DNA from 3 places in the Luteibacter sp. ME-Dv--P-043b genome. Region 2 is predicted to be linked to each of the others. Evidence: predicted binding sites of a transcription regulator. Region 2 holds the regulator's gene; each other region holds the start of a gene.
The links. The regulator FliA, encoded in region 2, starts transcription of late flagellar genes. The targets are predictions, from matches to a motif close to TAAAGTTTNNCNNNCNNNGGCCGATAA.

Region 1 (3,276 bases), on a different contig from region 2:
ATCCAGGTGTCCACCCGCTGCTCGGCTTCCTGCTGCGACACACCGGTGCGTGCCATCACCACGTTGACCAGGGCCTGCTTGTCCGCCTGCTGCACGGTGTCGCTACCCGAGGTGATGATGCGCTGCGCCACGGTCTGCACGTCTTCGCCCGTGTCGCCGTTGGCCTGGTTCTGCGCCGCGTCGTTGAGCTGGTTGGCCGCGCCGTTGGCCTGCTGCTTGAGCGCGTCGGGCTGCAAGGCGGGCTTGCCCGTCTGCGCCAGCAGCTGCTGGGCCTGGCCCTTCAGCGAGTCCATCGTGATGCCGCTTTCCTGCAGCTGATTCTTCGCTGCGTCCACGACGGGACCCGCGGCGGCGGCAATACCGCTACCGGCCACGGTCGCGACTGCACCGGCCGCCGTGGCCCCACCCTTCACGATGGACGTGACAGCGGTGGCCACCAGGTACGCGCCCAGAAGACTGGCCAGACCCCAGGCGACGAGGCCGTGGAGCATGGCGTCCGTCCGCCCGGGCGCACCCGCAAGGTGTCCGGCGACCCAGCCGCCGGTGAACAGGGCTAGTACGCTACTGACGCCCCACCAGACCGCGGCACCGATGCCTACGCTGGAGGCATCGGGCGAATCATGGGCCATTGCGTCGGTTGTGCTGAAGCCGATGCCTGCGCCAATAAGGCTGAGGACGAGCTGGATGACCACAGCCATGATGACGCCGGCAAAGATCGAACCCCACGAGATACGACGGATAAGTGTCACGTCGCCTTCGGTAATGCGGGAGCCTACGGGGGCGTTGTAGCCGGATTCGGAGCGGATGGTGTTCATGGAAGTCCTTTTGGCCATCGGCCAGATGAGATGAGCCGGCGTCGTTCTTTAGGGCGATCCGGTGGTGTGCGGTGACAGTGTCCTGAGGCCCGTGAGCGCCTCGTGTGGACGGCGTGTCGTCAGGTATCGCACCATCCACGCGGGGCGGACCCCAGGTGCCATCCGCACCTGGCGAGCCCGGGATCGCCGAGTCTAAAAAACGAGCACAAGCGGCATCATCCGGTGTAAGGACTAAAAGCCATCACTCCACGTGATAAAGCACCGCGGCACCGGGCTTGGCCTCAAAGGCGGGCACGGTACGCTGCTTCAGCTCCACGCCCTGGGTGTTCCACACCAAGGTGTCCGAGGGATACGCATCCTTACGGGTCATCGCGTCGATCTGCTTCACGATCACCTCCGAGCTGCCTTTCACTTCCGGGTTCCACTCGAATACGCCGACCCGGCCGTAAAAGACGGCGGGTGCGTCGGCATCGAGGCGACGATCGGGGCACATCACCAAACCGCGCTCGAGCATGACGCGGAGGGCGCCGACGGGCGTGGCCTTGACGGTAGGCGTAGTGCGATCCGCGCTATGGCCCGGACAGACGTTCGCGGAGCGGGTGACCATCTTTTCCACGACTTCGCGATCGGATTGCGCGAACGCGGGCAAGGCGAGCAGCGACAGGGCGAGCAGGGACACGCAGCGTAGGTGCTTCATGGGAATGACTCTCCGGCCTGAGTGCAACGGAGTGTATCCACGTAAACGACGGTTACAAAGCGTGTCGAACTTCTGTGAATTCACCGGTCGTCAGTGCGCCTCTGCGCAATTTATGAAGTGCGAACGAGACATCTATGCGGTATTCGTCGCATTTGGCGTCGAATGTCGCCCATGCATGAGTGCCCCGCATCATCTTTCGATTCACCCTCAATATTTGTTACCGCGCGCCGATAACCGAGGAATATCCAGCATGACAACCGCAACGGATTTTGCCTCTATTAAATCGGTAACTTCCACTTTTTTCGGAAAGGGGAGTGCCAGCACTTCTAAAAGATAATTGCCAAAATGAAAAAGAACCACATGAGTGTCACGCAGCGACTGTTGCTTACGTTTTCACTTTTTTCTGCCGCGCTCATTGCATTGGGTATTGTCGCCATCACGGTGACTTCCGGCTTTCAAGCTCGCTTTGAATATGTCCAGGTCAATGCTATTCCCTCGATCAAGGATCTGGGGAAACTGATAGATCAGAGCAACGAACTTTCCATTCTTCTCTACGTGCATCAAAGCCAGACAGATGACAAGAAGCTGCCAGACGTGGAAGCGCGCATCCAGCACCAGATATCCGGGCTGAAGGAGCTGACGAAGTACTACCTGGCGAACGACATTTCGAGCGCGGAAGACGAACGACTGACGCACGTGGCTTTTGACAACATCCGAAAGGTCGAAGAAAAGCTGCCTGCCTTTCTGGCCGCGTCCCGGGCACATAACGATGCCGTAAGTCTTCCCCTTGTCGAAGGCACTGACGGTATTGGTAGTGCGATTCGCCAGCTCATTTCGGACTATCAGAAACAGCTTGTTATCAACATCGAGATCGGCGAGGACCTGCGCGTCACCAACCACAGCATCTTCAGCAAGACCGTCTGGGGTATTGCCGCGGGTGTCTCGGCCACCATCTTGCTGCTTGGCTTCTTCGCCTTGGTCACCATTCTTCGGGTGCGCAGAAGTCTTCGGGATATCGGAAACACCATGACGGTTGCAAGCGAGCGCCTCGACCTTACAGTCAGCGCCGATGCAACCCGCAGTGACGAAATAGGCACCATGGCGACGGCGTTCAACAGCCTGATGCAACGGGTGTCCGAAGCGCTCGTCTCGGTAAACGTTGCCTCCCAGTCGGTCAGCAGCGCGTCGGCTCAAATTGCAGCGGGCAATGAAGACCTTTCATCGCGAACCGAGCAGCAGGCCGCTTCTTTGGAAGAGACTGCTGCCAGCGTTACCGAACTGCATGAGACCGTCCGGCAGACCGCCGACAACACGCGTCAGGCAAGCCAGCTGGCGGATAGCATGAACGACTTGTCGAAGAAGAGTGCGTCATCGCTCGATACGATGCTGGGCACCATGGGTAACATTCGCCATAGCTCGCGCAAGGTCAACGACATCATCACGCTGATCGAAGGCATTGCCTTCCAGACCAACCTCCTGGCGCTGAATGCCGCGGTGGAAGCGGCACGTGCGGGTGAGCACGGCCGGGGTTTCGCTGTCGTTGCCGGTGAGGTGCGAATCCTCTCCCAGAACTCCACGAAGGCTGCACGTGAGATCAAAACACTGATTGGTGCCTCCAACGAATTGATTGAAGAAGGCGTCAATCAGGCGAGCGACGTGGGCGAGAACATGAACTCCATGGGTGTGGCCATCCAGCAGGTCACTCATCTCGTCAACGAGATCGCCGCGGCGGCAACGGAGCAGAGCCAGGGCATCGGCCAGGTG
Region 2 (3,276 bases):
CCACGCTCATAGGGTACTCAGAAACCGAATTCGCTGAGGAGCCGGTCCACTTCGTCCTGGCTGACCTTCTCGGCGGCCGGCGCATTACCGCCCGCGAGCGAACCGGTGAGTCGGACCAGCTCGACGAGCGAGGATTCGACCTTGGCCATGAAGGCCTCGACCTGGGCCACACGCTGACCGGAAAGATCCTGCCAGGACTGCGCCTCGACCATCTCGCCCAGCCCGATATCGCAGCTTTGCGCGAAGTCGCCGACACGCACGGCCAGTGCCGTGGCGTGGGTGCCGAACGCCGGATCGGCGTGATCCAGCACCAGAATCTCATCGGCCTGCTTGGCCAGCGCCTGAGCCTGCGGACGCAGCTTCTCGCTGAAGTCCAGCGTGCGATGGGCCGCCGTGGAGCTCATTTCCAGCACATCACGCAGATGCTTGCGCGCATCGCTCATGTTGCCCGGCACGCCATCGGTGGAGATGTCGGAGGCCAGGCGACGCGCGGATTCGTGCAGGTCGCGTGCGAGGTGGCCCAGCGCCAGGAACAGGTGCTGCTCGCGGCTGCGGATCAGGTCGTCGAGCGCTTTCTCGAACGCCGCCGAGTCGTCGGCATCGAGCAGTTCACGCAACTGGGGGGCCACGTCCTGGCCGGGGGAAAGCATCGTGTTCATCGTCATTCCCTCAGCCCGCTGCCGCGGCAAGTCGTTCGAATATCTTGTCGAGCTTTTCCTTCAGCGTCACCGCCGTGAAGGGCTTGACCACGTAACCGTTCACGCCGCTCTGCGCGGCGGCGATGATCTGGTCGCGGTTGTTTTCCGCGGTGACCATCAACACGGGCATGGACTTCAACGCCGCATCCGCGCGAATGGCGCGAAGCAGGTCGATGCCCGTCATGTTGGGCATGTTCCAGTCGGTAACGACCAGGTCGATGGGCTGCGCGCGCAGCAGCGCGAGCGCCGCGTTGCCGTCTTCGGCCTCCTGGATGAGCGTGTTGGTGAAACCCAACTCGACCAGGAGGTTCCTGACGATGCGCCGCATGGTGGAAAAATCGTCCACCACGAGGATCTTCATGTTCTTGTCCAAAACTGCTCTCCGCCTCGTACGCTTTTTTCTTTACCGGCGACGGCACCGCGATGCCGTCACTGCTTGTCTTTCCAACCCGACATGCGTGCGCGGAGGCGAATCAGGGCCTGGCCATGGATCTGGCACACCCGCGACTCGCTCACACCCAGCACCGCACCGATTTCCTTCAGGTTGAGCTCTTCATCGTAGTACAGGGACATGACCAGCTTCTCGCGTTCCGGCAACCCGTCGATCGAATGGGCCAACGCGTCGCGCAGGCCGTTCTTCTCGAAGTTGCCTTCCGGACCGGCGGCGTCCGGGTCCGCCACGTCGATCGCCGCGCCTTCGTCGCCTTCCGGCGCCGTCAGGCTGAGCAACCGCGCGCTCGCCGCGTCGGCCAGGATCTGGTTGTACTCCATGGCGTCGATGCCCAGCCGCTTCATCACTTCCGCGTCTTCGGCGTCGCCACCCGTCTCGTTCTCGATCTGTCTCGTTACCTCCGCCACCTCGCGCAGCTTCCGATGGACGGAGCGCGGGGTCCAGTCCGTCTTGCGCAGTTCGTCCAGCATGGCGCCACGAATGCGGATTCCCGCATAGGTCTCGAAGCTGGCCGCGCGAGTCGGCGAGTAATTCCTCGCCGCCTCCAGCAGCCCGATCATCCCGGCCTGCATCAGGTCGTTCGCATCCACGCTCGGCGGCAGGCGACCCATCAGGTGATAGGCGATCCGGCGCACCAGCGGGGCATGCGTCCTGACCAGCTGGTCGGCCGAAACCTTTGTTACTTCAAGGTATTCGCTTGCAACACTCACAGTGGCAGCCCTCCCCCCATGTGGTTCCGTTCGGCGAAAAAGCCGATGCGGCCCTGCACCCGGGGTTCGGGTTCACCCCATGTATCGACCGACCGGGCAAGATTCTTGAATCCCACGGCCGAACGGCTGCTCGGCCAGGCGTCGACCACGGCCGACTGGCGGCGGATGGCCTGTCGCAGGTACTCGTCGTGCGGCACCATGCCCATGAAGTCCAGGGACACGTCCAGGAAGCGATTGGTCACGCGGGCCAGCTTCTCGAACAGCTGGCGGCCTTCCTGGGCGTGGCGGACCATGTTGGCCACGATGCGGAAGCGGTTGACGTCGAATTCGCGGCTCATCACCTTGATCAGCGCGTAGGCGTCGGTCAGCGAGGCCGGCTCGTCGCAGACCACCACCACCACCTCGTCCGACGCGGCGGCGAACATCGAGACGCTGTCGGAGATGCCGGCCGCGGTGTCGACGATCAGGTATTCGGGGGCCACGGGGTATTCGTCGAACGCGCGGATCACCGCGGCGTGCTCGATGTTCGGCAGCTGCGCCATGCGGCGCGCGCCCGAGGTGGCGGGGATCACCTTCAAGCCGTGGTTGGCATGGAGGATCAGGTCCTCGATGCGGCACTCGCCCTCGAGCATGTGACCCAGGTGGCGCGTGGGCTGCAGGCCGAGGAGCACGTCGATGTTGGCCATGGCCAGGTCCGCGTCCAGCAGGACCACGTCGCGCCCGCCCATGGACAGCGCCATGCCCAGGTTGACCGCCACCGTGGTCTTGCCCACGCCGCCCTTGCCGCCCGCGATCGCGATGCTGCGGGTCGGGCGACGGTCGGCAAGCCAGTTGAGTCCGGCGGCCTGGGTGGAATCGACGTGTGTGCTCATGAAGGAATTCACTGCCGTGAAAGGGTGTGCGGATGCGGATGCCGTAGTCACGTTACTTCAGTTCCGGGGTCAGGCGAGGGCGGGCGTGGCGGCGAAGCCGAAACGGTCGGCGAGGATCGCGTCGTCCGGTACGTCGTTGCGCTGCCTGACCAGTTGGGCCGCAAGGCAGACGAGCTTGCGCGCGTCCGCCGAGGCGATGTCTTCCGGCACGCGCTGGCCGTCGGTGGTGTAGTCCAGCGGCATGCCGTGCCGGATGACGGCCGAGAGGGCGCCACCGATCAGCGGCGCCTCGTCGAGCTTGGTCAGGATCGCGGCCTGCGGGGACAGCGGCGCGTAGGCGCGCACGGCGTTGTCGATCGCCTGCGCCTGGGCGTTCGCCGCGAGCACCAGGCACACGCGTACTTCGGTCATCGCGCGCAGCGTTTCGAACTGCTGCTGCAGCTTGGGGTCATTGCCGGCCAGGCCGGCGGTGTCGATCAGCACCGTGTGCTTGCCGCGCAACTGCAGCAGCACGTTGCGCAGGCTCTGCGCGTCGTGGGCGTTGT
Region 3 (3,276 bases), on a different contig from region 2:
ATCTTCCAGTGCCTGCCCTCGGCAAAGCGCACCGCGAACAGCGTCAACGCCGCCGCGATGCCGCGCCCGCCCACCGGCGAGGGAACGCCCGTATGGGTGATGGTCATGGCGTCGCCTTCCAGGCGGTATTCCACCTCGCAGGTGTGCCCGTCGACCACGGCGGTGAACACCTGGTTGGCGGCATCGTGGGTAATGGCCAGTGGCTGGGCGGTGTCGCTCATTGCATACTCCGGACGGAACAAGGTGCCGACACTTTCGCACTCCGTGGATGGGCGCGGCGTTAAGGTCGCGTCCCACTGGTCAGGCCACAGGATCGACACGCGCGTGCTCATCATTCATGAACACGGCCGCAAGGCGGCCATCCACTGGACAACCGGCATGGACGTGCCCCGGGCGCCGCTGTGGATCGACCTGCTCGACCCCAGCGACGACGAACGCCGATGCGCCGGGGCGATATCCGGCCTGCGCGTGCCCGACCGCGGCGATGTGGACAACCTGGCCCTGTCCAGCCGCATCCGTACCGACGACGACGCCATGTACCTGTCCATCCCCTACTTCGCCGACGTGGATCACGCCGCGCACGACGGTGGGGGACATCGGCCGTCGCCGCTCGGCATCGTGGTAACCGGTCGCCTGCTGATGACCCTGCGTTTCCACGATTCCCCCGCCTTCGACCTGGCCAGCCGCAGTTGCGACGAGCAGCGCTGGGAATCCAGCGGCGACGTGCTGGCCACGTTGATCGAAGCCATCGTGAACCTGGCGGCCAAGCGGATGGAAGACGTCTCGGCCGACCTGAAGAAACTCTCCGACCGCGTCTTTACCACCGAGCGGCTGGGCACCCCGGCCCTGCGCGACTGCATGCTGGAGGTGGGACGGCTGGAGGGCGAGCAGGCGCGCAATCGTTCCTCGATGCTGGGCGTGCAACGCATCGTGTCGTTCGTGCGGGCCAAGCAGCCGGAATGGATATCCGACCAGGTGGAAGTGCGGCTGCGCGTGGTCGACCACGACCTGCGCACGCTGGACGAGTTCGACGACCAGTTGACCAACAAGCTGCAGTTCCTGCTGGACGCCAGCCTGGGTTTCATCAGCACCGACCAGAACCACGTGATGAAGGTACTGACCGTGACCTCGGTAGCGACCATTCCGCCGGTGATCCTGGCCGGCGTGTGGGGCATGAATTTCAAGCACATGCCGGAACTGGACTGGACGTTCGGCTATCCCATGGCCATCGGGATCATCCTGCTCAGCATGCTGCTGCCGGTGCTGTTCTTCAAATGGCGCGGGTGGCTCGAGGGCGATTGAACCCGACACACCCCGCCCTTAACCCACGCCGCCCTGCATGTGAAGACGTCAAGGCGGACCCTCGTCACACTTTCACGCATCGGGCCTGTTTTTACCCTAAAGTTTCCGGCTTGGGTGCCGTTATCCCTCCCTGAGGATAAGCCCGGTATCAGCCGGTCGAACGACACGGGGCGCCGCCAGGCCGCCCGACTCGGGGGAGGATGTGCTCGGTGCCAGTCAGTAACCACCATCGCGGACACCATGTCGCGCCGCGGGATACCCCATGAGGACACCCTGGCACGCCCTCGCGGGCGGCTTTCCCGAGACGCGCCTGCTGGCTTCGGTGGCGGAGTTCACCCACCATCGCGACATCGACGCACTGGACCACAGCCTGGTGCTTTCCCTGGCCGAACTGGTGCCGGTCAACAGCGTGACGCTGTGCAAGCGCGGCGAAAGCCTGCAACAGCCGATCGAATCGATGGTGGTGTGCTCGCGGAAGACCGAAGGCGGTTTCGTCGTCGACGCCCTGGAGCCCCCGCGCGAGGGCGACCCGGTCGACAGCATCGTGTGCGCCATGGAAACGCTGGAAGTCGTCAGCGACGTGACCGACACCGGCGACTGCCGCCTGGTGATTCCCATCCAGCGTGAATCCTCGGCCATCGGTGCGCTGATGCTGGAGGCGAACGATTCACTCGACGCCGTGCGCGTCATGATCGAAGGCTTCGCCCGTATCTACGGCAACTACATCGCCCTGCTCAACGAGAGCGAGCGCGACAAGCTCACCGGGCTATACAACCGTCGCAGCTTCGAACAGCGCCTGCGCCGCCTGCTCAAGCTCAGCCGCCAGCGGGCCCGTGCCGCGGTGGGTGGCGAGGACGAGCGTCGCGGCCGCGACGACGACAGCAAGATCTACCTTGCGATCCTGGACATCGACCACTTCAAGCGGATCAACGACACCTACGGCCATGTCTACGGTGACGAAGTCATCCTGATGCTGGCCCAGCTGATGCGCGCCAGCTTCCGCCAGAGCGACGTGCTGTTCCGCTTCGGTGGCGAGGAATTCGTGATGCTGATCGCTGCGGAAAACGAAAACGTGGCGCACTACGCGCTGGATCGTTTCCGCCAGTTCATCGCCGACCACGCGTTCCCGCAGGTCGGCCATGTCACCGTCAGCATCGGCTACGCGCGCATCACCGAGAACGACTACCCCGAGATCGTGCTCGACCGGGCCGACAAGGCGCTCTACTTCGCCAAGGAAAACGGCCGCAACGGCGTGCACGGCTACGAAAGCCTGGCCGAACGAGGCCAGCTGGCCCCGCCGGTGGCGCTGGGCAGTATCGACCTGTTCTGACTAGGGCACCACACCGCAGGCGATACGCGCACCGCCGCCGCCCAGCGCTTCGGGCTGGTCGGCGTAGTTGTCGCCCCCGGCATGGATCATCAGGGCATGGCCCTTGAGCGTGGCAAGCGAGGTCAGGTGCGGCGCGGTGACCGGCGTGGTGTCGGTGCCATCGGCGCCCACGTCGATGCGCGGCAGGTCGCCCTCATGGCCCATGGCCTCCGGGCCCGCGTGCTTGCCGGTCTTCGCCGGATCGTAATGGCCGCCGGCGGCCAGCGCGGCGCCCTTCTTGCCATCCTTCTCGCCCGGATCGCAGCTCGGCTTCTCGTGCAGGTGGAACCCGTGCTGACCCGGCGGCAGGCCCTTCAGGTTCGGCGTGAATACCAGGCCCTTTGCGCTTTCGGTCACGGTCACCGTGCCGACCGACGCACCGGCACCCTGCGCCGTGACGGCGGCCAGCGGCACCACGAGGCTCTTGTCCGCGGCATGCGCGGCGGCACACGCGACCAGGCCGGCAACAACGATAGCGATCTTCTTCATGGCGCACTCCTTGGGTTCGGGACCTTCCAAGGGATAGTGCATGCGGCGTGGACGGAGCGTCCACGCCGGCACCCGGGTCGCTCAGCCGCCGAACATCCGTGCGCGGTCCGCGTCGT

Region 1: a site for FliA is predicted at 1,720-1,746, ahead of QRN34_RS13825 (methyl-accepting chemotaxis protein). Genes of this name have one in related genera too.
Region 3: a site for FliA is predicted at 1,400-1,426, ahead of QRN34_RS14125 (GGDEF domain-containing protein). Genes of this name have one in related genera too.

Annotation. Positions count from the first base shown of each region.
Region 1 is NZ_JARVRT010000021.1:122,826-126,101, forward strand. Features, by position in the region: gene QRN34_RS13815 (hypothetical protein) at 1-815, opposite strand, end outside; gene QRN34_RS13820 (hypothetical protein) at 1,057-1,488, opposite strand; gene QRN34_RS13825 (methyl-accepting chemotaxis protein) at 1,858-3,276, shown strand, end outside.
Region 2 is NZ_JARVRT010000035.1:8,661-11,936, forward strand. Features, by position in the region: gene QRN34_RS16520 (chemotaxis protein CheA) at 1-10, opposite strand, end outside; gene QRN34_RS16525 (protein phosphatase CheZ) at 18-659, opposite strand; gene cheY (chemotaxis response regulator CheY) at 670-1,071, opposite strand; gene QRN34_RS16535 (RNA polymerase sigma factor FliA) at 1,128-1,859, opposite strand; gene QRN34_RS16540 (P-loop NTPase) at 1,856-2,731, opposite strand; gene flhF (flagellar biosynthesis protein FlhF) at 2,801-3,276, opposite strand, start outside.
Region 3 is NZ_JARVRT010000026.1:8,079-11,354, reverse strand. Features, by position in the region: gene QRN34_RS14135 (GNAT family N-acetyltransferase) at 1-221, opposite strand, end outside; gene QRN34_RS14130 (CorA family divalent cation transporter) at 325-1,302, shown strand; gene QRN34_RS14125 (GGDEF domain-containing protein) at 1,565-2,632, shown strand; gene sodC (superoxide dismutase [Cu-Zn] SodC) at 2,633-3,160, opposite strand; gene QRN34_RS14115 (pseudouridine synthase) at 3,242-3,276, opposite strand, start outside.